Regions from separate parts of the Cryobacterium sp. W22_MBD10_FK3 genome, predicted to be linked through region 4. Evidence: predicted binding sites of a transcription regulator. Region 4 holds the regulator's gene; each other region holds the start of a gene.
The links. Region 4 encodes HspR, which represses chaperone genes until heat shock. Its sites were predicted from a motif close to AAGTTGAGTCNNNNNGACTCAACTT; they were not measured.
Positions count from the first base shown of each region.

Region 1 (7,164 bases), on a different contig from region 4:
CTGGGTCAGCAGCAGCCGCACGATCCGGCGCAGCTGTGGCTGATCGAGCTTCCGGAACAGCACGACCTCGTCGATCCGGTTGAGGAACTCCGGCCGCATGGCCTCGCGGAGCTTGGCCATCACGCGGTCCCGCAGCGCCTTCTCCGAGCCGAAGCCGTTGTGCGCTCCGTCCAGGTCGGCGGTGAAACCGAGCGCGCCGCTCCGGCTGGCCAGCACCTCTGAACCGATGTTCGAGGTCATGATCACCACCGTGTTGCGAAAGTCGACGGTGCGGCCCTGGCCGTCGGTGAGCCGGCCGTCGTCCAGCACCTGCAGGAGCAGGTTGAAGACGTCGGGGTGGGCCTTCTCGATCTCGTCGAGCAGCACCACCGAGTAGGGGTTCCGTCGCACGTGTTCGGTCAGCTGGCCGGCCTCGTCGTAGCCGACGTAGCCGGGAGGGGCGCCGACCAGGCGGCTGACGGTGTGGCGTTCGCTGAACTCGCTCATGTCGAAGCGCAGCATGGCCTTCTCGTCGCCGAAAAGCGACTCCGCCAGCGACTTGGCCAGCTCCGTCTTGCCGACGCCGGTGGGGCCGAGGAAGAGGAAGCTGCCGACCGGGCGGTGGGCGTCACCCATGCCCGTGCGGTTGCGCCGCACGGCCTTGGCGATCACGGTCACCGCGTCGTCCTGGCCGATGACCCGCTGGTGCAGGTCGTCCTCGAGCTTGGCGAGGCGTTCGCGGTCACCCGCGGTGAGGCGGCTAGCCGGAATGCCGGTGGCGCGGGCGATGATCGCGGCGATCTCGGCCTCGTCCACCACGGCGGAGGGTGCCGGCACACCGGCATCCACACCCTGACTGGCCACGGCGGCCTCGATCGACTCCGCCAGCGCCTCGGCTTCGTCCCGCAAGCGGGACGCCTCTTCGTAGGCCTCCGCGGCGACCGCGAGGGTCTTCGCGGTCTCGAGGGCGGTCTGCTGTTCGCGCAGCCCCTCGATGTCGACCCGGGAACCCAGCGCCAGCCGGGCGCGGGCGCCGGCCTGGTCGATCAGATCGATGGCCTTGTCGGGCAGGAACCGGTCGGGGATGTACCGGGCGCTCATCTCGACGGCGGCGCGGAGCGCGGCATCCGTGTAGCGCACCGAGTGGTGCTCGGCGTAGCGGTCCTGCAGGCCGGCGAGGATCAGCACGGCGTCTTCGATGCTCGGCTCCCCCACCCGCACGGGCTGGAAGCGGCGTTCGAGCGCGGGGTCCTTCTCGACCTTGCGGTACTCGTTCAGGGTGGTGGCGCCGACGACGTGCAGCTCGCCGCGCGCCAGGCGGGGCTTGAGGATGTTGCCGGCGTCCATGCCGCCCTCGCCGGCGCCACCGGCGCCGACCACCGTATGCAGCTCGTCGATGAAGACGATGATCTCGTCGCTTCGCTCGCTGATCTCATCCATGGTCTTGGTGAGGCGCTCCTCGAAGTCTCCGCGGTAGCGGGTGCCCGCGAGCATGGCCGGCAGGTCGAGTGCGATGACGCGCTTGCCGCGCAGCTGTTCGGGAACCAGGCCGTCGACGATGGCCTGGGCCAGGCCCTCGACCACGGCGGTTTTGCCCACGCCGGCCTCGCCGATCAGCACCGGGTTGTTCTTGGTGCGCCGGGAGAGGATCTCGACGGTTTGTTCGATCTCGTCGCCGCGGCCGATCACCGGGTCGAGCTTGCCGGAGCGGGCGCGTTCGGTGAGGTCGGTGCCGTAGGTGTCGAGCATCGGGGTGTCGGAGGTGCCGGCCGTGCTGCCCGCTGCGGCGTTGGCCTCGTCGGCCTCGGCCTGCTGGGCGCCGGCCTGCAGCGATTCGGCGGTGACGCCGGATTCGGCGAGCACACGGGCGGCGGGCGAATCCTGGTTGACCACGAACGCGAAGAACAGGTGCTCGGGGTCGATGTAGGTGGAGCCGAAGGCGCGGGCGACCTGGTGGGCATCCAGCAGGGCGCGCTGGGCCGACGGGGTCAGGCCGGGCGCGGACTGCGACTCCCGCTCGCTGGACTCGGGCAGGCGCTGTTCGGCGTCCGCCGCGATCGCGGCGGGGTCGCCGCCGGCACGGCGGATGGCCGAGGCGGCGGGTTCCTGCTCCACCATGACGCGCAGCAGGTGCAGGGCGTCGACGTGGGCGTGGCCGTGGTCGACCGCGAACTGCGCGGCCTGCACGAGGAGCTCGTGGGTGCGCCGGCTGAGCAGCCGGGTGATCTCGATGGGCCGTCCGCCCTGGGCGCGCTGGCCCTGCAGGTAGCGGGCCAGGAATTCGTCGAACGAGCCGTTCTCGGAACCGGCGGGGCCGAAGTATGTAGGCAAGGAAACCTCCTGGGGAATCTGAGCGAGGGCCGGACCCGGAACTGAGCCCCAAAGTTGAGTGCCCTCGACTCAAGTCAACGCCTGGGCCCGAGTTTCATTCCCGAAGCATCCTGACATTTCCCTGAATTGCTCCCGCGCGCTGCCGCGTCGAGTTCAGCAAGCCGACCCGCAGACCGCGTCGCCGGGTTTCGACAAGCTCAAACAACGCCCGGGGCGTCAGGAGGTGAGGTCGGCGCACTCGGGCGCGGCGCGGAAGGCCTGGCCCAGGGTGCTCGAGGTGTCCTGCATCGCCGTCGTGATGGTCTGCACGGTGGCGGCGACATCCGAGAGCACGGTGCCGGTGTCGCCGACGAGCGTTGCCAGCGCATCCACCAGGGCGGCACCCGTGGTTCCCTGCACCGCGCTGGCGCTGGCTTGGAGGGTCTTCAGGGACTGGTCAACAGTGTCGATCGAGTCCTGCACGGCCTTGAGCTCCGGATCGTTGCCCATGTTCTCCGGCGGCGACGTGACCGTGTCGACCAGCGCGCTCGTCGAAGCGGAGACGGTGTCCATCTGCTTCGATACCGCGGTGCCCACCGAGTCGCCGCCGGTAGCTGCCGCCGTGGCGAGCCCCTGAACGTCGTTTTTCACGGTGGTCGTGTCGCTGCAGACCGTGCCGGCCCAGGTGATCTGCGCGGCGGTCGGCGGTGCTGCCGTCTGCCCGGCCGTCGCTGTGGCCGTGGACGAGGCCGACGGGGTGGAGCTGCTCGTGGAGGAATCGGAGCTGTCAACACCGGCACATCCGGCAAGGAGCACCAGCAGAGCCATGACGACGATGGGCTTCTTCACAAGGTGCTCCTTACTGGAGGTGCTGCCTGGAGGTGCTGCACGAGGATGTCGCCGCCGGGGACTCCGGCGTTACTGGGTGTCGCCTTCGGAGTCGAGTTGGATCGCGAGGTCGAAGGCCTCCACGATCTTGCGCGCCGACGAGAGCAGCCGCGGCGTGCCGACGATCGGGGCCACGGCGACGAGCACGTCCTCGATGTCATCGACGGTCAGCCCCACCTCCGCTGCCGGTCCGACGTGCAAGAAGTACGAGCCGACGGGCGCATCCACGGCCACCAGGGCCGCGATCCTTGCGATCATCAGCGCGCGCGGGTCGAGGTCGGTGCGGGCCAGCGAGACAGCGTTGATCTCGGCCGCCACATCCAGTATCGGGGTTGTTCCTGTTGCCATGACTATCGCTCCAATTCCAGGGCCGTGCCCTGTCGGTGTTCGACTACTGCGGGGTTCTCACGCGGCAGACGGTAGCAACCAATCCAGGTGCGGCCGATGGCGCCGCCTCGGAATCCCCCGAAACGGATGAGGCCCCGCAGCCGGCACTCACCCGGCCGGAACGCTCAGCCCCGTTCGATCTCCCGGGCCAGCGACTCCAGTTCGGCGCCGCCGGCCATCAGCCGGGTCAGCTCGTCGATGCTGATGCCCGCCTTGTCGAACTCGCCGAGGCTGGCGCCGCGGTTGAGCACCAGGAATCTGTCTCCCACCGGGTACGCGTGGTGCGGGTTGTGGGTGACGAACACCACACCGAGGCCCCGGTCCCGGGCCTGCGCCACGTAGCGCAGCACCACACCGGCCTGCTTCACGCCGAGCGCCGAGGTGGGCTCGTCGAGGATGACGACCCTCGCGCCGAAGTAGATGGCCCTGGCGATGGCGACCGACTGCCGCTCCCCACCGGAGAGCGTGCCGATGGGTTGGTCGACGTCACGGAGGTCGATGCCCATCCGGCCCAGCTGCGCCAGCGTGATCGCCCGCATCTCGGCGACCCTGAGCCGCGAGAACAGTCCGAAACCTGCGCTGAGCTCGGCGCCGAGGAAGAAGTTCCGCCAGACCGGCATCAGCCCCACGATGGCGAGGTCCTGGTAGACCGTGGCGATGCCGGCGTCGAGCGCGTGCCGCGGACCTGTGAAGCGCTCGGCCCGGCCGTCGAGCAGCAGCTCACCGGAGGAGTGCGGATGCACACCGGCGAGGATCTTGAGCAGGGTGGATTTGCCCGCGCCGTTGTCGCCCAGCACGCAGAGCACCTCGCCGGCGCCGACCGAGGTGGAGACATCGCTGAGCGCGATGACCGAGCCGTAGACCTTGCCGACCCCGCGCACCTCGAGGATGGGCGCCGTGGTGGCGGCGTTCATGCGCGCACCCCGGCCTGGCGGCGCACCGACAGGTTCACCAGCACCGCGAGCAGCAGCATCCCGCCCAGGAACGCCTTGAGCCAGTTGTTGTCCCACTGCGCGAACACGATGCCCTGCAGGATCATGCCGTAGATCAGCGCGCCCAGGGCGGCGCCGATCGCGGAACCGTAGCCGCCGGTGAGCAGGCAACCGCCCACGACGGCGCAGATGATGTAGATGAATTCCTGGCCGATGCCGGTGGTGGCCTGCACGGTGGCCACGTCGAAGAGCGAGAGCATGCCCACCAGCCAGCCGGCCGCGGCCGTGCCCATGAACAGGCCGATGCGGGTGCGCTTGACCGGCACACCCGTCTGCACGGCGCTCTGCAGCTGCCCGCCGATCGCGAAGATCCAGTTGCCGTACCGGGTGCGCAGCAAGAGCCAGCTGGCGACGACGGTGATGCCGAGCCACCAGAACACCGACACCTTGAGGCTCAGCCCCAGCACCGGGACGGTCGAGCCGAAGATCGCCTTGCCCACGTCGAAGCCGGGCACCAGGGTCATGCCCTGAATCGCGACCTGGCCGGTGACGAGCTTGGTGCCGGCCAGGTTCAGCCCCTGCAGAATGAAGAACGTGCCCAGCGTGACGATGAAGCTCGGGATGCCGGTCTTCACGACGAGCACCCCGTTGAGGGCGCCGACCGCCAGGGCGATCAGCAACGCGAGCAGCATCGCCAGCCACAGGTTCATGCCCCACTGGGTGGTGAACGCGCCCACCAGCAGCCCGGTCGTGCCGGTCATGGCGCCGGCGGACAGGTCGAATTCGCCGCCGATCATGAGCAGCGCCACAGCGACGGCCATGATGCCGAACAGCGAGGCGGAGTAGAGCCAGGTGGCCACGCCGGCCGGCGACAGGAATGACGACGTCGTCAGGGAGAAATAGGTGAAGATGGCCAGCGCGGCCACGAGCGCCCCGATCTCGGGTCGGCGCAGCAACCGCACGACCGGATGTGTCGCGGCCAGCCGTTCGTCGAGCCCCGGCGCGGTGCCCGGGTTGGTGAGCACGGTCATCGGGTGCCGTTGCCGGCGAATTCGGCGACCTGGCCGGCGTTGTCCTTGATGACGAAGCCCGGCCCGGAGTACACAGGCTGGCCGCCGCCGACGACGTTGCCGTTGGTGTAGAACAGCTCGAAGAAGTCCACCGGCAGGTAACCCTGCAGGTAGGGCTGCTGGTCCACGGCGAAGAGGATGCTGCCGTTCTCGATCAGGCTCGTGACGTCGGCGGAGACGTCGAAGGTGCCGATCTGCGCGTCGCTGCCGGCATCGGCCACGGCCTGTGCGGCGGCGACTCCCACCGCCGAGTTGAGGGTCAGCACCCCGTCGATGCTCGGATCGGCCAGCAGGGCGCTCGTGATGGTGTTCTGGGCATCCGCGACGTTGGCGATGTCGACCTGCAGGTTGGTCAGGCTGCCGTCGAGGGTGTCGGCGGCGCCGGCGCAGCGGTCCTCGAGCCCGGCGTTGCCGGCCTCGTGGATGACGCAGATGACCTTTTTCGCCGACGCCTCGGTGAGCTGGGTGCCGGCCCCCTGCCCGGCGAGGTACTCGCTCTGGCCGACGTGGGTCATGGCGCCGAGTGCGGCGGATTCGTCGGCGCCGGAGTTGATGGTGATGACGGGGATGTCGGCGGCGACGGCATCCGTGATGGCGCCGGCCAGGCCCTCCGGGTTGGCCATCGACACGATGATGCCGTCGACCTTGGCGGCGATCGCGGTCTCGATCAGCTGGCTCTGCTTCTGCACGTCGGGGTCACCCTGGTAGGTGATGGTGGCGCCGTAGACGTTTCCGGCGGCCTCCGCGCCGGTCTTCACGACGTCCCAGAACGCGTCGCCGGGCACCGAGTGCACCACCAGGGCGTAGGTGCGTCCGGAGTCGCCGGCCGCCGCCGCGCCGGCTCCGGAGCCGGCTCCGGTTTGGGTGATGGGCTGGCCGGTGCAGGCGGTGAGGGCGAGCAGGGCCAGACCGGCGCCGGCGCCGACGAGGGTTCGGCGGGCAGAGATTCGGCGGGCAGAGATTCGGCGGGCAGAGATTCTCGACACGGGTGGCATCGTCCTTCGGTTTCGGGCGCGATTCAGCGCGGCCTTTTCAGGCGCAGTCCACCTTAGGCGTCCAAGCGGCCAACATTGCAGTCGGGGCGCCGGGCAGCCGGCCTCAGGCCTGCCGGGCGGTCTGCTCCAGCCGGTCGCGGTAGCCGGCCCACCAGTCCGGGCCGGCCGGCGGCACATTGTCGTTGTCGGCCCGCAGACCGACCGCCCCATCGATCAGTTCGCGCACGATGTCGGCATGGCCGGCATGCCGGTGGGTCTCGGCGATCAGGTGCACCAGGATCAGGTGCAGGGGCACCACATCCCGGCCCTCGGACCACCACGCCACCCGGCCGAGGCCGTCCAGGGGCACCGCATCGATCGTGGCCTCGGAGTGCTCCCCGACCCGCCGGTACAGGTCGACGATGCCCGTGCGGGTCTCATCGAGGGTGGCCCACATATCGGCGTTGTCCTCGGTGTCGTCGTCGGTCCACGGCAGCGGCTCCGGGAACGGCCGGGCGAAGGTCACTCCGAGATAGCCGGCCTCGACCCCGGCCATGTGTTTCACCAGGCCCAAGAGATTGGTGCCCGTCGGCACCAGCGGCCGGCGGATGTCGTATTCGCTGA
Region 1 is NZ_JBGQOH010000002.1:143,325-150,488, reverse strand. It holds gene ACEN2M_RS03655 (ATP-dependent Clp protease ATP-binding subunit) at 1-2,310, opposite strand, end outside; gene ACEN2M_RS03650 (hypothetical protein) at 2,527-3,138, opposite strand; gene ACEN2M_RS03645 (carboxymuconolactone decarboxylase family protein) at 3,208-3,525, opposite strand; gene ACEN2M_RS03640 (ATP-binding cassette domain-containing protein) at 3,690-4,478, opposite strand; gene ACEN2M_RS03635 (ABC transporter permease) at 4,475-5,527, opposite strand; gene ACEN2M_RS03630 (sugar ABC transporter substrate-binding protein) at 5,524-6,552, opposite strand; gene ACEN2M_RS03625 (DinB family protein) at 6,665-7,164, opposite strand, start outside.
Region 1: a site for HspR is predicted at 2,362-2,386, ahead of ACEN2M_RS03655 (ATP-dependent Clp protease ATP-binding subunit). Genes of this name have one in related genera too.

Region 2 (7,164 bases), on a different contig from region 4:
ACCCTCCACCCGCGGGGTGATCACGAACGGCGGGTTGGAGATGATGTGGTCGAAACGCTCCCCGGCCACCGGGTCGAACAGGCTGCCGAGCCTGAACTCGATGTTCTCGACGCCGTTCAGCCGGGCGTTCAGCGCCGCAAGCTCGAGGGCGCGCTCGGAGATGTCGGTGGCGACCACCCGGGTGGCGTGCCTGGCGGCGTGCAGGGCCTGGATGCCGCAACCGGTACCGAGGTCGAGCGCGCTGTCGACCGGGGTGGGGATCATCAGGGCGCTCAGGGTGAGCGAGGCGCCGCCCACGCCGAGCACGTGGTTCTCACCGAGCGGATGCCCGAGGGCCAGTTCGCCCAGGTCCGAGGTGATCCACCAACTGCCGGCCCCGTGCGCGTCGACGAAGCTGTACGGGCGCAGGTCCACCAGCGGCGCCACCAGCGCCGGCCCGGCATCGAGGGCGGGTTCCTCGGCGGTGCCGCCGTGTGCGTGGTGGGCGCTGAGGAGGCCGAGCCGCTCGGCGCCGTCTACGCCGAGGGTCGGCAGCGCGGCGTCGATCTCGGTCCGAGCCACGGGCAGGCCGAGCACGAACAACTGGGCGAGCACCACATTCGGTTCGGGCACGGTGAGGGTGGCGCGCAGCCGCGCGAGCGCCCGCAGGGCCGGCACCCGCTGGTTGCGGTGCAGGGCGGCATCCGCCTCGATGCCCCACAGCCCGGTCAGGGCGGTCACCGAGAAGTTGGCGGTGGCGAGGTCGGCGCGGAGCTGGTCGATCAGAATTGCGGTCACCTCTCTATTCAACTGCACGCCGGCCCGTCGACCTTCCGCTGGTCGAGCCGGCTGCGCCCCGCGAGGCGACCCAGGCGCGGGCGCACCGGGTCTCGACACGCTCGACCATCGAGATGGGCACGACGTGCAGAGAGGCTACAGCCAGCGCATCGTGAAGGCGCGGGCGAGCAGGCCGTTCAGGGGCGGCTGGGCGAGCAGTCGCACGGCCCCGTTGCGCAGCCGCAGCCGCAGCCCACGCGCCGGCCGGCCCATCGCCATGTTGAAACCGGCCTGCCGGGCGGCCATGCGGGCGCTCCGCCGCCGGCGCCGGTCGTAGCCGGCCAGCGTCACGCCGGCCTCGGTCGGCTGGGCGAGCGCGTGGGCGAGCGCCGGCGCCAGCGCCACGGCGTCGAGCCAGCCCAGGTTCATGCCCTGCCCGCCGATCGGGCTGATCTCGTGCGCCGCATCCCCCACCAGCACCATCCGACCTTGTACCATCGTGGACGCCAGTCGCTGCCGCACCGAGAACGAGGCCGGTGCGGCATCCGAGAACGGCAGCAGCACGCCGGTGCGCTCCCGCACCAGCGCCGAGAGGTCATCGATCGAGGCATCCGTCATCAGCGTGGACGTCAGGGCCACCCAGCGACGCCGGCCGTCCGGCAGCGGGAACGACTCGACGACGCCGCCCCGCTCGAAGAACAGCACCGCCTCTGTGCCGTGCTCGCCGGCGTCGGGATAGTCGGCCATCAGGTAGGTGTCACCGCCGCCGAGCGGCCGGGACGCGATGCCCACGGCGTCGCGCAACCGGCCATGGGCGCCGTCGGCCACCACCACGTACCGCGCCGACCCCAGCACCGGAGGCGCGGCGCCACCCTCCGGCCCGGATGCGTCCACGCCCGTTTCGGCGACCAGGCCCAGCTCGGCACTCACGTCCACGTGGCCTCCGCGATCGTGCAGCATGCCCACGCCCACGCCGGAGCGCAACCCGTGCGGTCGCAACCGCCCGAACCGCGCTCGCAGCACGGCTTCGGTCTCGTGCTGGGGCAGGGCCACGACGAACGGGAACAGCCCGGTCGTCTGCGCGAACGACAGCCGGCCGAGCGTGTGTCCGCCGCTCTGCACGCTGCCGGTTTCGATGCGCACGGCGCGCGCGAGCACCTCCTCGGCCACGCCGGCCTGGCGCAGCACCCCCATCGACGGCGGGTGGATGCCGATCGCCCTGGAGAGCATCGACGGCTCGGTGCGCCGCTCGAACACCTCCACGTCCAGACCTCGCTCGGCGAGCAGGCAGGCGAGCAGGATGCCCACGGGCCCGCCGCCCACCACGATCACGTCACGCACGGGTCACCGCTCCTCGGCCGCACGCGCCGACTCGGCCCGCGCCGAGTCCGCCTGCGCAACGTCCGCCGCCTCGGCCCGCGCGGCCACAGGCGGAATCGCCCGCGACCCGGTCGGCGGGGCCTGCCAGCGCAGCATCAGCCGGTACGGCACCTCCCGGCGCACGCTCCAGCCCAGCGGCGCCACCGCCGCCAGTTCCCGCCAGGTGAAGCTGCGCCGAATGGAGGTGAGGCCGTCGGCACGAATGAACGAGCGGCGGAAGAACGGCCAGGTGCCCAGCCCGAACCCGAGGTACGCCAGCGGGGCCCGCTCGATGTCGCCGTGCAGCGCCAGGCCACGGGCGAGCCGTTCGGAGTCGACGAGCAGCGCGCCCAGCTCGGTGCCGCTGAGGTGGTGCAGCACGTGGTTGGAGAGCACGATGTCGAAGCGCTCCCCCGCGGCCACGAGGTCGCTGCTGAGCGCACGGCGAAACTCCAGCCCCGGCAGCGCCGGCCGGCCGCTCGCGTAGTCGTGCGCACGCGCATCCGGGTCGATCGCGGTCACGGTCAGGCGCAGGCCGTCGCGAGCCGCCCAACGAACCAGCGACCTGGCCACGTCGCCGCCCCCGGAACCGATGTCGAGCAGGCTGGTCTCGGCTGTGGCCGAGAGGCGGGGCCGGATGTCGTGCCGGTAGGTGTGCCGCAGCCCGGAGACCACGGCGTTGACGTACCGGAAATTCGCGTAGGTGCGCCGCAGCGTCTCGGCGTCGCAGTCCGGATCGTCCATGATCTCGACCGCGTCGACGGCCCGGTCGCGGAGCTTGCCGAGCACGTCGTCAGCCGCGCCGCACGGTCATCAGACCCGACTCCACGGTCAGGCCCGGCCCGAACGCCATGGCGCAGACCCTGTCACCGTCGGCAGTGGCCGCGCCGTCGAGGATCTCCTTCATCACGAAAAGAATCGTGGCGCTGGACATGTTGCCGTTCGTGCGCAGGACCTCCCGCGACGGCAGCAGCTGCGCCTCGGTGAGGCCGAGTTTGGCCTCGGTTTTGTCGAGGATGCTGCGCCCGCCTGGGTGGATCGCCCAGTGGGCGATCGCGGTGCTCAGCGGCGACGCCGGGGTGGGCATCGTGAGCACCTGGCCGGAGGCAGCGCCGCCATCCTGCGCCTGCTGTTGTTCCTGGGCCTGCTCGGCCAGCGCCCCGGCCTCGGCCACCACCTCCGCCGCGAGCGCCCGGGTGAGCGACTCGTCCCTGCCGAACAAAGGCGCGAGGGCCGACTCGATGTGCTCGTCGATGATGTGCGGCACATACGAGCTCAAGATCATCTCGAAGCCCTCGTCGCCGATCTTCCAGGCCATGTCGCCCTCACCGACGGGGGTGATCACGGTTTCGAAGTGGTCGAGGTCGAGGGCGTTCTCGCCGGCGACCGGCGGGCGGCTGCTCACGATGCCCGCGGCCGCGCCATCCGAGAACAGCGACGACGCCACGATGGTGTCGGGGTCGCTGGAGGTGCGCAGGTGCAGCGAGCACAACTCGGCGCTGACCACGAGGACCACGGCGTTCGGGTCGGCCTGCACGAACTGCTTCGCCGTGCGCAGCGCCGGCATCGACGCGTAACAGCCCATGAAACCGAGGTGGTAGCGCTGGGTGGACGGCGCCAGGCCGAGCTCGCGCACGAGCATGTAGTCGGGGCCGGGCGCGTAGAAGCCTGTGCACGACACCGTCACGACGTGGGTGATGTCGGCGGCGACCACCCCCGGACAGGCGGCCAGCGCGCGGCGGCCGGCCTCCACGAACAGCGTGGTGGCCTGCTCGATGTAGAGCTCATTGCGCACCCGGGTGCCTGGCACGAGCAGCCGCTGGGTGGCGGCGTCGAAGAACTGCGGATCGGCCGCCTCCGAGTCGAGGGTGAGTTCCTCGATCACGGTGTGGCGGGTATCGATGCCCGACAGGTTGAAGGATGCGGTCACCAACCGCTGCGCCAGCCGGCTGAGGCCGGGCTGGGCGGCGAAGATGTCCCTGACCTGCTCCTGCACAAGGACGGTGGGCGGTACAACGGTCTGGAGCGCTCTCAGCGTGACGGCCATGCCCCAGTGTTACACGCACCTGCGCCGGTGCACATCCCCCCGGCAGATTCTGCGGGAGTTGTGCTTTACGGCAGCCGGTCGAACAGGCGGGTGGCGGTGATGGCGAGCCCAAAACCGACCGCGACGATCGCGGTGACCGCGCCGAGATAGGCCACCGGCGCATCCGAGATGCCGAAGGCCCCGGTGGCGCCGATGCCCGCGGCCACGGCGGTGACGACGGCGGCGAGCACGGCGATCCAGGTCTGCAGTTTCAAGCCCACCCTGGCCGGGGTGGGGGTGCGCGCGGCGCGCTGCCGGCCGCCCGACCGGGTGAGCACGGCTCCGGCGACGCAACCCCAGAAGGCCACCACGAGCAGCGCGGCGATCACGTCGCTGGGCCGGTGCCACAGGCTCACCAGCGTCGACACCCCGGCCGCGACGGCGAACGCCGCGCCGATGGTGCCGGCCAGCCAACGCGTGTGCGGGCTCGCGACGAGGAAGACCACCAGCGCGGATGCCGCCGCCACCGTCGTATGCCCGGATGGGAATGAGTTGGGGATGTAGCCGTCCACGCCGAGTTCGGGGCGGGTGAGGATCACGTTCTTGAGCAGCTGGGTGGTGACCACGGCGGCCATCGCGGCGGCCACGGCGACCACGAGCGGGAACCAGGCGCGCCGCACCGCGGCGATGACGAGACTCACCACAGCGCCGACGGCGACCATCACGGAGGGGATCAGGTCGAGCAGTCGGTGCGTGAGGGAGGCGCCGGTCGTGCCGTCTTCGGCACCGTTGAAGGCCAATTGGTCGATGGCCTGTCCGGTGACGTCCCGGATGAAGAAAATGTAGAGCACCGCGAACGCGGCGGCGCAGAGCAGCGCGGCGCCGATATAGCGGGTGGGGGTGAGGCGGGAGATCGAGTGCACTCTCTACTGTCCCACGGGAGCATGGGTGAACCGTGAAAGCAAGGTGCACAACAGGTGTGCGCCCGCGGCTCGGAGACGCTCGAATCCAGCCTTGACATGGGGCCTCTGCGGCGTAGCGTCAGAATATGTTCAGCAGGAAGACCCGCAGGGAACGCACCGATCGACCGGCGAAGGCCGACCGTGGCTGGGGCCGTTCCCTCGACCGGGGCGGGTTCCCGGGCCTCGAGGGCGACTTCGAGTCCGAGCGTCGGCGTGCCGCGGCGGCCGACCACGACCGGATCGAACCGTACGAGCACGGCGAGGGCGAGATCCCTGTGCTGCCGGCCACGGCGCCCGGTCTCACCCACCCCTGAGGCGTCGGCACGACGAGCAGGACTTGAGCGCATCCGGCGCTGACAGGCGGCAGGCCCCGACGTCGCTGAGTCTTCGCTGAGCGCGAGCGGTCACGGCTTGCCACCGCCGTCGAGCCGGATCAAAATGTTAATAGTTGAGTCGGTCAGGCTCAACTTTGACACCCGGGCCGATCCGGTCGGCCGGTGCCGCCGCAATCGATGAAAAGGAGTTGAACATGGCCATGAACTACGATCCCTTCCGCGAACTGGACCGGTTCGCCGGCGCCTTGATGGATGTGCGTGGGCCCCGCGTGATGCCGATGGATCTCTACCGTTCGGGAGACGTGTACGTGTTGAACGCGGACATGCCGGGCATCGATCCCGGGTCTGTCGACATCGATGTGGACGGCCAGCTGCTCACCATCCGGGGTGAGCGCACCTTGGCCAACCACGACAACGTGAAGTGGCTCACCCGCGAACGCACGGCGGGTTCCTTCCTCCGCCAGCTGAACCTCGGCCAGGGCATCGACCTCGACAACATCAGCGCCACCTACGCCAACGGGGTGCTCTCGGTGACCATCCCGGTGAGTGAGGCCGCCAAGCCCCGCAAGATCGAGGTGAGCACCGAGAAGCAGGAGCCGCTGACGGTGCGCGAAGGAGAGAAGCACCTGGAGCAGTAGCGCGACAGGCCGCAAAGGACAGGATCCTGAGGTTTTATCCCTCGGGTCCTGTCTTTTTGCGTGTTGTACACGCTAAGTTCATACTTCTCTGATCGACTGGTTTTGTAGCATCCGCAGCGTAATCCCCGTAAAGTGCCTAAGTACCAAACGAATGGAAGCTCCGTGAGCATTCGAACGGCCGAATACCCTAGGCCGGATTATTTTCTTCTCCACCTCAGCGACACCCACTTGCTCGCAGACGGCAATCGCCTCTACGGCAGCGTGGACAGCGCCGCACACGTGCAACGATTGTTCGCCGATGTGGAGGCGTCCGGCGGCAGACCCGATGCCATCATCATCACCGGCGACCTGGCCGACAAGGGTGAACCGCACGCCTACGCGCAACTGCGCGACATCGTCGAACCCGCGGCCGCCCGCCTGGGCGCGAAGGTGCTCTGGGTCATGGGCAACCACGACAACCGGGCGAACTTCCGCACCGAGTTGCTCGGCCAGGAGCCCAGCCTGGCGCCGATCGACCACGTCGACTACGTCGGCGGGTTGCGCATCATCACTTTGGACACCACGGTGCCCGGCAGTCATTACGGCGAGATCACCGAGCCGCAGCTGGAGTGGCTCGGCGAGCAGCTGAGTTTCCCCGCGCCGGACGGCACCATCCTCGCCATGCACCACCCGCCGGTGCCCAGCATGCTCGACCTGTCGGTGGCGGTGGAGCTGCGCGACCAGGCCAGCCTGGCGCAGGTGCTCCGCGGCACGGATGTGCGCAGCATCCTCGCCGGGCACCTGCACTACTCATCGACCGCCACGTTCGCCGGCATCCCGGTGTCTGTCGCGTCGGCCACCTGCTACACCCAGGATCTCAACGTGCCCGTCGGCGGCACCCGCGGCCGTGACGGCGCGCGGGCGTTCAACCTCGTGCACGTGTACGCCGACACCGTGCTGCACTCGGTGGTGCCGCTGGGCGAGTTCGAGCCGCTGGACTACATCGACGCCGCAGAAAGCGCCCGTCGCCTGGCCGCCTCCGGCATCGAGATCATGCCTGCGGGAAGTCTGCCCGCATACCGCGAGCCGCCAATGACCAGGCCGATCCC
Region 2 is NZ_JBGQOH010000011.1:77,780-84,943, reverse strand. It holds gene ACEN2M_RS12045 (class I SAM-dependent methyltransferase) at 1-777, opposite strand, end outside; gene ACEN2M_RS12040 (FAD-dependent oxidoreductase) at 913-2,097, opposite strand; gene ACEN2M_RS12035 (class I SAM-dependent methyltransferase) at 2,101-2,904, opposite strand; gene ACEN2M_RS12030 (type III polyketide synthase) at 2,909-4,162, opposite strand; gene ACEN2M_RS12025 (phosphatase PAP2 family protein) at 4,228-5,064, opposite strand; gene ACEN2M_RS12020 (hypothetical protein) at 5,190-5,417, shown strand; gene ACEN2M_RS12015 (Hsp20/alpha crystallin family protein) at 5,633-6,076, shown strand; gene ACEN2M_RS12010 (phosphodiesterase) at 6,239-7,164, shown strand, end outside; gene ACEN2M_RS12005 (stealth family protein) at 7,107-7,164, opposite strand, start outside.
Region 2: a site for HspR is predicted at 5,549-5,573, ahead of ACEN2M_RS12015 (Hsp20/alpha crystallin family protein). Genes of this name have one in related genera too.

Region 3 (7,164 bases), on a different contig from region 4:
GGATGAAGGCCAGGATCAGCACCTCGACTCCGATGGTGAGGCCGTAGTAGAAGGCCCACTCCCAGGACGCCCCTGCCGCGTTGAACACGCAGATGGGGATGAAAAGCGCCGCAACGACGAGGTTCGTGGCGCGGTTCACCCGGGCGGGCAGTGTCGTGGAGAGCAGCACCATCAGGGTCGGGATCGTTATGAGCGCGAAGAATATTGACATCAATGTGCCGCTGATGTCGAACATAAAGATGTCGCCGCCCCGGATCTCGTCGATTTCGCCGGGCTGGTAGAGGTGGAAGTAGTCGATGTAGATGACGAGGAACATGAAGCTGGTCCAGGCTGCCGCGAGCTTGGCCTGCACCGGGATCCGCTGGTTCACCAGCGCGGTGGTGGTGGCGGTGGGGTGTTGACGTGTTGTCATCGGGTGCTCCTTTGATCTGCACCTTACGTCTGTAAGGATGCCAGCCAGGCTAGTCTTACACCCGTAAGAATTCAAGAGCGGCAGCACGGTGGATCACGAGAGTGGCCTTACGTGCGTAAGTGCAACAATGGGACTATGGCATCGCGCACACCCCTGAGCAGGGATCGGATCATCAACGCCGCCGCCACCGTCGCTGACGGTGCGGGGCTCGTCGCCGTGAGCATGCGCAGTGTCGCGAAGGTGCTCGGCGTTGAGGCGATGTCGCTCTACCACCACGTCCCGAGCAAGGAGGCGCTGCTCGACGACCTGGCCGACTGGGTCTTCGCGAGGATCGACCTGCCCGAGGTGGGCGAGAGCTGGCGGGAGGCGATCACCGTCCGGGCGCGATCGGCGCGGTCGGTGCTCACCGCTCATCCGTGGGCGCTGGGGATGATGGAATCGCGCCCCAATCCCGGCCCGGCGCTGCTGCAGCACCACGACAGGCTCCTCGGCGTGCTCATGACCGAGGGCTTCAGCGCCGCGCTCGCGACACACGCGTTCTCCGCGATCGACGCCTACGTGTACGGGTTCGCGCTGACCGAGACGAGCCTGCCCTTCGAGCCGGGGGACGGCGCCGAGGAGGCGTTCGCCGTCACGGTCGCGGCGCCGGCGGAGCTGTATCCGCACATCGCGCGCTCGCGCGCCGAGCTGTTCGGCGGGGGCGGTTACGCGTTCGCGGACGAGTTCGACTATGGCTTGGCGCTGCTGCTGGAGGGCCTGGAGCGTCGGGTCGCCGAGTGAGCAACGCCCCCTCCATCGCCATCGTCGACGCGAACAACTTCTACGTCTCCTGCGAGCGCATCTTCGACCCGCGCCTCGAGGGCAAGCCGGTGGTCGTGCTGTCGAACAACGACGGATGCGTCATCGCCCGCTCGCAGGAGGCGAAGACGCTGGGCATCGACATGGCGGCATCGTGGCAGAGCATCGCCGCCGAGGCCGCCGCCAAGGGCGTCATCGCCCGGTCCAGCAACTACGAGCTCTACGGCGACATCTCCGCCCGCTGTGTGGAGCTGCTCGGCCGGTACACCTCCTCGCAGGAGGTGTACTCCATCGACGAGAGTTTCATCAGGCTCACGGGCGGCGCCGAGCAGGTCAGTGCGATTGCCCGGGAGATCAAGCTGGCAACCAAGAAGATGATCGGCCTGCCGGTGAGCATCGGCATCGCGCCGAGCAAGACCTTGGCCAAGCTGGCCAACCGGGGCTCCAAGTCATCCGCGGCTCTGCAGGGGGTGTGCAACCTGGGGATGTATTCGCCGGAGCAGCTCACCGCGATTCTCGCCTCGGTCGAGGTGGTCGACGTGTGGGGGATCGGCTCCCGCACGGCGCAGAAACTGGTCGGCATGGGCATCCGCACCGCCGCCGACCTGCGCGACACCGACGCCGTGCAACTGCGCCGGCGGTTCGGTGTGAACCAGGAGCGGGTGGTGCAGGAACTGCGCGGCATCGACTGCCTGCCGCTGGAGGAAGAGCGGGCCGACCGGGAGCAGATTCAGTTCTCCCGCTCCTTCGCGGTGCCGATCAGCACCGTGGCCGAACTCGAGGAGGTGCTGTCGGTCTACACCCAGCGCGCGGCCGCCCGGCTGCGCGCGCAGGGGTCGTTGGCCCACATGATGGGCTGCACAGCCTCGACCTCTGCGTTTCGGGACAACCAGGTCAGCCACGCCGTCTCGCTCGCGTTTCCGAACCCCACCGACGACCCGGTGGAAATGTACCGGGCGGCGATCACCGCGCTCGGCCCGCAGTTGCAGGCCGACCAGCAGTATGTGCGGGTGGGTGTGAGCCTGTACGAGTTCTCGGCACGGGACTCGCACGCGGCCCTGGACATCTTCGGCACCGAGCCAGCCCCGTTCGCGGCCGGTGCCGTGCTCGACTCCATCGCGGCCAAGTACGGTCAGGAGAACCTGGGCCTCGGCCGGGCCGGTCTCAAGACCAACCGGGCCTGGACGATGCGGCGGGAGATGGTCTCGCCGCGGGCGACCACGCACTGGGACGAACTGATCACGGTCGCCGCTAAATAGCCGGCTCGGCCGCATCATCGACCGTTGAGCCTCCCGGTAGCGCATCCGCCATCATCCGTCTAAACTTTAAACTTGAGTCGAGTCCACTCAAGTATTGCGAAGGATGTTTCGATGGCCAACATGCAGGGTGCCCCCGCAACCGACGAGAAGCAGAAGACCGCGCTGGAACAGTACGGCGTGAACCTCACCGAGATCGCCAAGAGCGGCAAGCTCGACCCCGTGATCGGCCGCGACGCCGAGATTCGCCGGGTGAGCCAGGTGCTCACCCGGCGCACCAAGAACAACCCGGTGCTGATCGGCGAACCCGGCGTGGGCAAGACCGCCGTGGTGGAGGGCCTGGCCCAGCGTATCGTCGCCGGTGACGTGGCCGACTCGCTCAAGGGCAAGCAGCTGGTGGCGCTCGACCTGGCCGCTCTCGTGGCCGGTGCCAAGTACCGCGGCGAGTTCGAGGAACGGCTGAAGGCCGTGCTCAAGGAGATCAACGACGCCGACGGCCAGATCATCACCTTCGTCGACGAGCTGCACACCCTGATGGGCGCCGGCGGCGGCGAAGGCTCCGTGGCGGCATCCAACATGCTCAAGCCGATGCTCGCTCGCGGTGAGTTGCGCCTGATCGGCGCCACCACGCTCAACGAGTACCGTGAATTCATCGAGAAGGATGCCGCGCTCGAGCGTCGTTTCCAACCGGTGCTGGTGGACGAACCCAGCGTCGAAGACACCGTCGCGATCCTGCGCGGGCTCAAGGAGCGTTACGAGGCGCACCACAAGGTCTCGATCGCGGATGCCGCGCTCGTCGCCGCCGCCTCGCTCTCGAACCGCTACATCACCGCCCGGCAGCTGCCTGACAAGGCCATCGACCTGATCGACGAGGCCGCCAGCCGGTTGCGGATGGAGATCGACTCCTCCCCGGTGGAGATCGACGAGTTGCGCCGCAGCGTCGACAGGCTGAAGCTCGAGGAACTCGCGCTGAAGAAGGAGAAGGACGACGCCTCCAAGGCGCGCCTGGAGAAGCTCCGCGCCGACCTGGCCGAGCGCCAGGAGAAGCTCGGCGAGCTGCAGGCCCGCTGGGACAAGGAACGCTCGTCGCTGAACCGGGTCGGCGACCTGCGGAAGCGCCTGGACTCTGCCCGCAGCCAGGCCGAGGTGGCGGAACGGCGCGGTGACCTGGAGAAGGCGTCCCGCCTGCTCTACGGCGACATCCCCGTGATCGAACGGGAACTCGCCGAGGCCGAGCAGACCGAGCAGGAGGGCCCGCGGATGGTGAACGACCAGGTCGCCGCCGAGGACATCGCCGCGGTGGTCGCCGCCTGGACCGGCATCCCGGTGGGCCGCCTGTTGCAGGGCGAGACCGAGAAGCTGCTCAACCTCGAGGGCGAACTCGGTCACCGGCTGATTGGCCAGAAGCAGGCCGTGCGGGCCGTGGCCGACGCCGTGCGCCGCTCGCGCGCGGGCATCTCCGACCCCGACCGGCCCACCGGGTCGTTCCTGTTCCTCGGCCCGACCGGCGTGGGCAAGACCGAGCTGGCCAAGGCGCTTGCCGAGTTCCTCTTCGACGACGAGAAGGCCATGGTGCGCATCGACATGAGTGAGTACGGCGAGAAGTTCTCCGTCTCCCGCCTGGTCGGCGCCCCTCCCGGCTACATCGGCTACGAGCAGGGCGGCCAGCTCACCGAGGCCGTGCGCCGCCGGCCCTATTCGGTGATCCTCTTCGACGAGGTGGAGAAGGCGCACCCCGAGGTGTTCGACGTGCTGCTGCAGGTGCTCGACGACGGCCGGCTCACCGACGGGCAGGGCCGCACCGTCGACTTCCGTAACACCATCCTGGTGCTCACCTCCAACCTCGGTTCGCAATACCTGGTGGACCCCAGCCTGAGCTGGGACGAGAAGGAGCAGGCCGTGCAGCTGATGGTGCGGCAGGCGTTCAAGCCCGAGTTCGTCAACCGGCTCGACGACATCGTGGTGTTCTCCGCCCTCTCCACCGACGACCTCGCCCAGATCGTGGAGCTCTACGTGGACCGGCTGCAGCGCCGCTTGGGCGAACGCCGGCTCGAGCTGGCGGTGACCCCGGATGCCCGCGCCTGGCTGGCCGAGCGCGGTTACGACCCGATCTACGGGGCCCGGCCGCTGCGGCGGCTGATGCAGACCGAGATCGACGACAGACTGGCGACGGCGTTGCTGGGCGGCAGCATCCGCGACGGCGAGACGGTTCTGGTGGACCTCGCCGAGGACGGCGACGCCCTGACCGTGGCCGCCACCCCGCTCGGGCACGCCTGACCGGGCGCGTCGAAACGCCCCCAATGGGGGAGATTGCGTGCGGACCTGCTTGAATTCAGGGGAGGGCCGGCAACTGCGCCTGTGACGCCTCACTGAACGCGAGGATCGTCGAGTGACGCAGCTACCCGAGGGACCCGCGCCGACGGTACGGCCGCGGACCATCCGGGAGTTCCCGTACTCCCAGATACCGTTCCTGGCCGGTGTGGCGGTGCTCCTGGGCTTCGTGCTCGCCGGGGCGCCGGAAGCCCTGTTCGAGACCGGTTTTCAGGTGGGTCTGGGCCTGCTCATCCTCGCCACCCTCGTGGGCATGTTCGCACCCTGGCAACGGCACGCGCACCAGTGGTTGGTCATCGTTCCCCTGCTCGACGTGGCGGTGGTCGCCTTCCTCCGAGACGGCGTGCGCGACACCTTCCCCGCCGTGGGGATGCTCGTCGTGCTGCCCGTGCTCTGGCTGGCCTACGGTTTCGCCTGGTGGGCGCTGGGCCTCGCCCTGGTCGGCGCGGTCCTCGTCAGTGCCTTCCCGCTGGTGCAGGCCGGCAGGTGGCCCACCGACGCCGTGGGCTGGGGAACGGTCCTGCTCCTGCCCACCATCACCGCCTTCATCGCGATCACCGCCCGCGTGGCCGCCAATGGCCTGCGCGCGCAGCAACGCGAACTCGTGGCGGTCTCGGGTGAGCTGCGCACCGCCCTGCTCGAGGCCACGGACCGGCAGGCGCTGTTCGAGGCCGTGATGGAGACCGTCGACGCCGGCATCGAGTTGTACAGCCCGCAGGGTGAGGTGGTGCTCAGCAACGCGGCGGCCCGCGCCCTGGCCGTGCGCACCGACTCGGCCACCGGTGCCTACGGCCGGGATGCCTCCCTCGTCTTCGACGTGGACCGCACCACCCTGGTCGCCCTCGACGATCAGATCGCCGCCCGCGCCCTGCGCGGCGACCTGGTGGCCGGCCGCATCTACTGGGTGGGCGGCGACGACGACCAGAGCGCCATCATGGCCTCGGCCGGCGTGGTGGAACGGGAGTCGGGGTATCCGCTGGGCACCGTCGTGGTGGCCACCGACGTGACGCCGCTGGTGGAGGCCATCGCCGTGCGCGACGACTTCCTGGCCACGGTGTCCCACGAGCTGCGCACCCCGCTCACCTCGATCATCGGCTATCTGGGCCTGATCGACGCCGACAGGCTGGGCATCACGATGGAGGTCGGGGTGATCGAACGAAACGCTGAGCGGCTGTTGTCGGTGATCGCCCACCTGCTCAGCGCCACCGACGGGCAGCCGCCGATCCACCGGGTCGATGCCGACCTCGGCCGGATCCTGCGCTCGAGCCTGGACACCGCCCGGCCGCTCGCCCAGGCCGCCGGGGTGACCATCAGCGCCAGGGACGACGCCGTCGTGCTCGCCCAGGTCGACCCGGCCGCCATCGAGCAGGTGATCGACAACCTGCTCACCAACGCCATCAAATTCTCCAGGCCGCGGGGCGCCGTTGCCCTCAGCGTCGAGCTCGACGGCACGGATGCGGTGCTGCGGGTCTCCGACGACGGCATCGGGCTCAGCGCCGAAGACCAGCGCCAGGTCTTCGACAGGTTCTTCCGCGCCCGCAACTCCACCGACCTGGCCATCCCCGGCATGGGCCTGGGCCTGGCGATCGTGCGGGCCTTCGTGACCGCGCACCAGGGCACGGTGGAGCTCTCCAGCGTGCTGGGCGAGGGAACCACGGTGACCGTGCGGGTGCCGCTCAGCCCGCGGCGCTGAGCGCGTGGTCTAGGTCGGCGATGAGATCGCCCACGTCTTCGATGCCCACCGAGATGCGGATGAGGCCGTCGGCGATGCCCAGGCGGTCGCGCAACTCCTGACTGAACGAGGCGTGCGTGGAGGTCGCGGGGTGCAGCGCCATCGACCGGGTGTCGCCGATGTTGGTCATGTGGCTGATCACCCGCAGCCGGTCGAGGAACCGGCCGGCCCCGGCCTCACCGCCGCGCACGGTGAACGAGAACACCGAGCCGCTCCGGCCGCCGTAGAGGCGCTGGGCGAGATCGAAGGCCGGGTTGCCCGGCAGCCCCGCGTAGTCCACGCTCTCGACGCCCGGATGCCCGGCCAGCCAGGCCGCGATGGCCAGCGAGCTCGAGAGGTGCCGCTCCATCCGCAGCGACAGCGTCTCGATGCCCTGGTGCAGCAGGAACGAGTTGAACGGGCTCAACGCCGGGCCGATGTCGTTGACGACGGCCTCGCGGGTGGCCCGCGCGTAGGCGGTGCGCCCGAACTTCTCGGCGATGGACGGCAGGCCCGCCGCGGACTGCGTGATCAACGGGTACTCCCGGTCGGCGGCCGCCCAGTCGAAGGTGCCGCCGTCCACGATGGTTCCGGAGATCGCCGCGCCGTGCCCGCTGAGGAACTTGGTCGAGGAGTGCACGACGACATCCGCGCCG
Region 3 is NZ_JBGQOH010000028.1:15,649-22,812, reverse strand. It holds gene ACEN2M_RS17470 (DUF6326 family protein) at 1-412, opposite strand, end outside; gene ACEN2M_RS17465 (TetR/AcrR family transcriptional regulator) at 548-1,192, shown strand; gene ACEN2M_RS17460 (Y-family DNA polymerase) at 1,189-2,469, shown strand; gene ACEN2M_RS17455 (ATP-dependent Clp protease ATP-binding subunit) at 2,581-4,743, shown strand; gene ACEN2M_RS17450 (ATP-binding protein) at 4,856-6,490, shown strand; gene ACEN2M_RS17445 (O-acetylhomoserine aminocarboxypropyltransferase/cysteine synthase family protein) at 6,474-7,164, opposite strand, start outside.
Region 3: a site for HspR is predicted at 2,539-2,563, ahead of ACEN2M_RS17455 (ATP-dependent Clp protease ATP-binding subunit). Genes of this name have one in related genera too.

Region 4 (7,164 bases):
CAGCCTGGGCATCTTCGTCGGCGGCCTCCTCGGGCTGCTCGCGAACAGTCTGCACCTGCCCGTGCTCGCGCACCTGATCGGGGTGGCGGCCCTCACCGCCGCCGGCACCCTGTGGCTGGTCGGCCAGCTGCCGCCGCTGACCGGCGCGACCCCGGTCATCGCCGCTGGGCATGCCTCCGCCGGCGATGCCGGGCGGGCGAGCGGTGGTCGACGACTGCCCTGGCTGGATGCCCGCCTCCTGGCCCTGGCCGCGATCATCCTGGGCATGGCGCTGGCCGAAGGCTCGGCCAATGACTGGCTGCCGCTGATCGCCGTGGACGGTTTCGGGCTCACCGCCGCGGTCGGCTCGATCGTCTATGCGTCCTTCGGTCTGTCGATGGCGATCGGCCGGCTCTCCGGTGGGCGCATCATCGACAGATTCGGCCGAGCCCCGGTGATGCGCGCGAGCGCGGTCACGGCGGCGGTGGGCATCGGCCTGGTCTCGTTCTCCCCCGTGCTCTGGCTCGCCGGCGTGGGCGTGCTGCTCTGGGGGTTGGGTGCGTCGCTCGGTTTCCCAGTGGCGCTGTCGGCGGCCGGCGACGACCCGGCGCACGCCGCCAAGCGGGCCAGCGCCGTCGCGACGGCCGGGTACGCCGCGTTCCTGGTGGGCCCGCCGATCCTCGGCCTGCTGGGCGAGCAGGTCGGTCTGCGGGGCGCCATCCTCGTGGTCATGGTCGCGGTACTGGCCACGACCTTCTTCGCCGGTGCGGTGCGCCAGCGCACCTAGCCTCCGCAAACCGTGAGCAGAGCACGCAAAAACGCCCGCGAAGGTGCTTGACTCACCGTTCGCGGAGCTATTTGTCGAGCGGGCGCCAGATCACGATCTGGTTGGACCGGCGGGTGCGGGTGCCTGCGCGCATCGAGATGACGTCGCCGGCCGGGCCGGCCGCGAAGACCCGGCTACCCGGACGGTTGAGCAGTTCGTCGGCCAGCGCCGTTTCCAGGTCGTTGACGCGACTTTCCAGTGCCCGCACGGTGTCCTCGAGCGCGAGAATGCGCCGGATGCCCTCCAGGCTCACGCCCTCGGCACCCAGGTCCGCGATCTCCCGCAGCCGGGCCACGTCGCGCATCGAATAGCGGCGCGAGCGGCCCGGCGTGCGGCCGGGACTGACGAGGCCCAGGCGGTCGTACTGCCGCAGGGTTTGCGGGTGCATGCCCGCCAACTCTGCGGCGGTGCTGATCACGAAGACCCGGGTGTTCTCATCCATAGGGGTGTCGCTAGCCCTTGGCCCTGGCGAGCAGTTCGTCGCGCGGGTTCTCCTTGGGCAGCGCCTCGTTGAACGCGAGCAACTTCTCCTCGGCGTCTTTCGACAGGTGCGACGGCACGGCCACCTGAACCTCGGCGAGCAGGTCGCCGGTGCCCTTGGGGGTGACCACGCCACGGCCCTTGACCCGCAGCACCCGACCGCTCGGGGTGCCGGGGGCAACCCGCAGCTTCACCGGGGGCCCACCCAGGGTGGGCACCTCGATGGTGGCGCCGAGGGCGGCCTCGGCGAACGTCACCGGCACATCCACCCGCAGGTTGAGGCCGTCACGTTCGAAGACCGGATGCTTGCGCACGGTGACGGTGAGCACGATGTCGCCGTTCTCGCCGCCGTCCGGGCTGGGTTGCCCCTGCCCGCGCAGCTTGATCTTCTGACCGTCGGCGACGCCCGCGGGAATCTTGACCTTGATCGGCCGACCCTCCTGCGTCTGCAGGGTGATCTGATCGCCGTGGGTGGCGGTGATGAAGTCGACCGTGGTCGACGCGATCACGTCGCGCCCCCTGGTCGGCCCGCCGGCGCCGCGGAAGCCGCCGGTGGAGGTGCCGAACCGGCCACCGCCACCCTGGGCGCCACGGCCGAACATGCCGCCGAGGATGTCGTCGAAACCGGCCTGCTCGTAGGAATAGCCCTGTTGCCGGGCTCCCCCACCGAACATGCCGCCGAAGACGTCGTCGAAGCCACCTTGCTGGCCGCCCTGGCCGGGGGCGGTGAAGCGTGCCCCACCGCCCATGGCACGCACGGCGTCGTACTCCTTGCGCTGTTCGGGGTCACCGATCACCGAGTGGGCCTCGCTGATCTCCTTGAACTTCGCCTCCGCCGCGGGGTTACCCGGGTTGGAGTCGGGGTGGTACTTACGAGCCAGCTTGCGATACGCCTTCTTCAGGTCGGCCGCGGAAACGTCTTTCGAGACCCCGAGAACCTTATAGAAGTCCTTGTCGAACCAGTCCTGGCTAGCCATCGCTCGGTACCTGCACGACGACCTTGGCTACCCGCAGCAGCGAGGATCCGAGGTAGTAGCCGGTCTCGACGACGTCGCCGACGGTTTCCACGTCGATGTCAGGAGTGGGCATCTGGAAGATGGCCTCGTGCACGGTGGGGTCGAACACGTCGCCGACCGAGCCGTAAGGCTTGAGGCCGATGCGCTCGGTGCTGGCGCGCAGCTTCGCGGCGATGGTCGCGAAGGCGGAGTCGCCCTCGAGGTCGCCGTGCTTCTCGGCCCGGTACAGGTCGTCGAGCACCGGCAGCAGCACCTTGACGACCTCGCCGGTGACGCGCTCGCGCTCGATCTCCCGGTTGGCCTCGGTGCGCTTGCGGTAGTTCGCGTACTCAGCGGTGACCCGCTTGAGGTCGGCGAGGTGCTCGCTGGAGGGGTCGGCGGCCTCGAGGTTGGCCGCGTCCAGGATGTCCTGCACGGTCAGCTCGTCTTCCTCGATGCCTTCGGCGGTCGCGGCGTCGTCGGTGTCAGGGGCGTCGCCCTGCTTCACCTCCGAGGCCTCGGTCGCGTCGACCGCCGCGGCCAGTTCGGCCTCGGCGTCGGTCGCAGCGTCGGGCCCGCCCGCCGCGGGGGCGCCCGATTCGGGCGCTCCCGCAGCAGCGTTCTCGTCTTCGGGACGGAAATCGTCCGGACGGTTGACGTCTGTCATTACTTCTTCGCTTCGTCCTCGTCGTCGACAACCTCGGCGTCGACAACGTCTTCGTCGGAGTTGGCCGACTCGGTGGTCGGCTCGGTGCTCTCGGACGCGCCGGCCGCGGCATCCGCCTGGCTGGAGGCGTAGATGGCCTCGCCGAGCTTGCCCTGGCTCTCGTTCAGCTTGTCGAACGCGGTCTTGACCGCGTCGTCGTCGTCGCCGGCGAGAGCGGACTTGAGAGCGTCGACGTCGCCCTGCACCTCGGACTTGACGTCCTCGGGCAGCTTCTCGTCGTTCTCCTTGATCAGCTTCTCGATCGAGTAGGCGAGCTGCTCGGCCGTGTTGCGGGTCTCGGCCGCTTCGCGACGACGCTTGTCCTCAGCGGCGTGCTCTTCACCCTCGCGAACCATGCGCTCGATGTCTTCCTTGCCCAGCGCGGTGCCGCCGGTGATGGTCATCGACTGCTCCTTGCCGGTGCCCTTGTCCTTGGCGGACACGTGCACGATGCCGTTGGCGTCGAGGTCGAAGGTGACCTCCACCTGCGGGATGCCGCGCGGCGCCGGCGCGATGCCGGTGAGCTCGAAGGTGCCCAGGTTCTTGTTGTCGCGGGTGAACTCGCGCTCGCCCTGGAAGACCTGGATGGCCACGGACGGCTGGTTGTCATCGGCCGTGGTGAAGGTCTCGCTGCGCTTGGTGGGGATGGCGGTGTTGCGCTCGATGAGGCGCGTCATGATGCCGCCCTTGGTCTCGATGCCGAGGCTCAGCGGGGTGACGTCGATGAGCAGAACGTCCTTGCGCTCGCCCTTCAGCACGCCGGCCTGCAGCGCGGCGCCCACGGCGACGACCTCGTCGGGGTTGACACCCTTGTTCGGGTCCTTGCCACCGGTCTCGGCTTTGACGAGCTCGTACACGGCGGGCATCCGGGTGGAGCCACCGACGAGAACAACGTGCGCGATGTCTTCGACCTTTACGCCGGCTTCACGGATGACGTCCTGGAACGGCTTCTTCGTGCGGTCGAGCAGGTCCTCGGTCATCTTCTCGAACTGGGCGCGGGTGAGCGTCTCGTCGAGGTTGGCCGGGCCGTTCTCCGTCAGCGACAGGTAGGGCAGCTGGATGCTGGTGGACATGCTCGAAGAGAGTTCCTTCTTGGCCTGCTCCGCGGCTTCCTTGAGGCGCTGCTTGGCGATCTTGTCCTTGGAGACGTCGACGCCGGTGGAGTCCTTGAAGCGCTTGATCAGGTGATCAACGATGCGCTGGTCCCAGTCGTCGCCACCGAGGCGGTTGTCGCCGGCGGTGGAGCGCACCTGGATGGTGCTGAAGTCGTCGTCCTTGCCCACTTCGAGCAGGGACACGTCGAAGGTTCCGCCACCGAGGTCGAAGACCAGGATGAGCTCGTCTTCCTTGCCGCGGTCGAGGCCGTAGGCCAGGGCGGCCGCGGTGGGCTCGTTGATGATGCGCAGCACGTTGAGGCCGGCGATCTCGCCGGCTTCCTTGGTGGCCTGACGCTCGGCGTCGTTGAAGTAGGCCGGAACGGTGATGACGGCATCCGTCACCTTGTCGCCCAGGTACTGCTCGGCGTCGCGCTTGAGCTTGGCGAGGATGCGGGCGGAGATCTCCTGCGGGGTGTACTTCTTGTCGTCGATGCCGACGGTCCAGTCGGTGCCCACGTGGCGCTTGACCGACGAGATGGTGCGGTCGACGTTGGTGACGGCCTGACGCTTGGCGGTCTCGCCGACGAGTACTTCGCCGTCCTTGGTGAATGCGACGACGGAAGGCGTGGTGCGGAAGCCTTCAGCGTTTGCGATGACGGTGGGTTCTCCACCCTCGAGAACGGCCACCACCGAGTTGGTGGTTCCGAGGTCAATGCCGACTGCACGAGCCATGTGAGAGTATCTCCTTCAAAAGATTGGGTTCAAGGCGTATTTCTAAGACTTGAGTGTTGCTGGCTCAAGTGTGGCACCGCCCGAAAACCGAGTCAAGCTGAGCCGGCCAAAGTTGAGTCGAGGAGGCTCAACTCTCAGCATCTTCACAAGAAAGGGCCAGCTGAAGATGGTGGGAGAATGACGTGTGCCGCCCTCCTCCTCTCCCAGCCCCGACCCCACCGCGGACTCCGTGCGTCGGCGGGCCGTGCTGGCCAAGCTCCCGCGGATGCACCGGCTCGACGGTTCGGCCATCCGCGTGCTGCTCGTCGACGACGAGGACACCCTCACCAACCTGGTGAGCCTGGCGTTGAGTTACGAGGGGTGGCTCGTGGACGTGGCCCACACCGGGCAGGATGCGTTGCGCGCCTACCGGGAGAACCGGCCCGACGTCGTGATCCTCGACATCATGCTGCCCGACACCGACGGGCTCAGCGTGCTTCGGCACCTCCGCACGGGCGGGTCCACCACGCCCACCCTCTTCCTCACCGCCAGGGACTCCGTGGACGACCGGATCATCGGCCTGACCGCCGGCGGCGACGACTACATGACCAAACCGTTCAGCCTCGAGGAGTTGGTGGCCCGGCTGCGCGGGTTGTTGCGCCGCGCCGTGCAGGCCGTTCCGGATGAACAGGCCGCGCTGGTGGTCGGCAGCCTGAGTCTCGACGAGACCAGCTATCAGGTGCGGCGCGGCGACGCCGACATCATGCTCACCACCACCGAGTTCGACCTGTTGCGCTTCTTCATGCGCAACCCCATGCGGGTGCTCAGCCGGGCCCAGATTCTCGATGAGGTCTGGAACTACGACTTCGCCGGCAAGGCGAGCATCGTGGACCTGTACGTGTCGTACCTGCGCAAGAAGATCGACGCCGAGCGCGCCCCGATGCTGCACACGGTGCGCGGCGTCGGCTACATGCTGCGGCCCGCCGAGTGAGCGCGGTCGACCCTTCGGCGCCGGTCCCCGAGCGGGGCGAGGCGCCCTGGACGCTCCGCCGCCGGTTGGTGGTGGGCATCGCCGGTGTCGTGGCCGCCGTGCTGTTCGGCACCGGCCTGTTGAGCATCCTGGTGTTGAGCACCTCCACGAACACCGTGGCCGACACCCAGCTCACGGCCTCACTGTCGGCCTTGAGCCGGTCGGTCGACAAGTACAGGGGGCCGCCAGGTGTCGGCGGGCGCGAGCACGTGCACGTGCACGGCGGCGGCGGCACCGTGAAGACTTTCGTCGACTTCGTCGGCCATGGGCGCGGCACGGTGATCGCGGTGGTGACCAATGACGAGGTCGCCGACTCCGCCCTGTTCTCCGACACCGGTGCCGTCGCCCTGTCCGCCGACGTGACCGCGGCCATCGAGCTGATGGCCGCCGACCCCGACTTCTCGCCGGCCAATCAGAGCCTGGACCTGGGCGAACTGGGCACCTACCGGGTCGCCACCGTCGTCAATGACGGCGAACTGTTGGTGGCCGGGGTGCCACTGGAGGCCGCCGAGACGGCGTTGCTGCGCCAGGGTGTGGCCATCGCGATCCTCACCGTGCTGGCGCTTGCCGGCACCGTGCTGGGCACGATCCTGGTGGTGCGCATCGCGCTGCGGCCGCTGGCCAGGGTGATCGACACAGCCGTCGAGGTGTCGGCGTTGCCGCTGGACGTGGGCGACTTCGGCATCTCCACCCGGGTTGCGGCCGCCGACACCGATCCGCGCACCGAGGCGGGCAAGGTGGGCGAGGCGCTCAACCAGCTGCTCGACCACGTCGACACGGCCCTGAGTGTGCGGGCCGCGACCGACCGGCGCATGCGCCGATTCGTGACGGATGCCTCCCACGAGCTGCGCACCCCCCTCGCGGCCATTCTGGGCTACGCCGAGCTGACCCGGCAGGACAGCGCCGAGTTGCCCGAGATCACCGAGTACTCGCTGGCCCGCATCGAGTCGGAGGCACGGCGGATGAGCTCGTTGGTGAGTGACCTGTTGCTGCTCGCCCGCCTCGACGAGGGCCAGGACCTGCACGTGGAGGACGTCGACCTCGCCGACCTGCTGCTGACCGCGGTCAACGATGCCAGGGCCTCCGCGCCGGCGCACGCCTGGCGGGCCGAGGTGCCGGACACGGCCGTGACGGTGCGCGGCGACCGGGAACGCCTGCACCAGCTGGTGGCGAACCTGCTCTCCAACGCCCGGGTGCACACCCCGCCCGGAAGCACCGTGACCGCACGACTGCGGGTGGGGCCGCCCGGCATGCCTGTGCAACTGAGCGTGCAGGATGACGGGCCGGGCATCGCCGACGACCTGTTGCCGGTGATCTTCGAGCGTTTCGCGCGCGGCGAC
Region 4 is NZ_JBGQOH010000006.1:161,266-168,429, reverse strand. It holds gene ACEN2M_RS08910 (MFS transporter) at 1-766, shown strand, start outside; gene ACEN2M_RS08905 (heat shock protein transcriptional repressor HspR) at 834-1,247, opposite strand; gene ACEN2M_RS08900 (DnaJ C-terminal domain-containing protein) at 1,258-2,262, opposite strand; gene ACEN2M_RS08895 (nucleotide exchange factor GrpE) at 2,255-2,947, opposite strand; gene dnaK (molecular chaperone DnaK) at 2,947-4,815, opposite strand; gene ACEN2M_RS08885 (response regulator transcription factor) at 5,081-5,785, shown strand; gene ACEN2M_RS08880 (sensor histidine kinase) at 5,782-7,164, shown strand, end outside.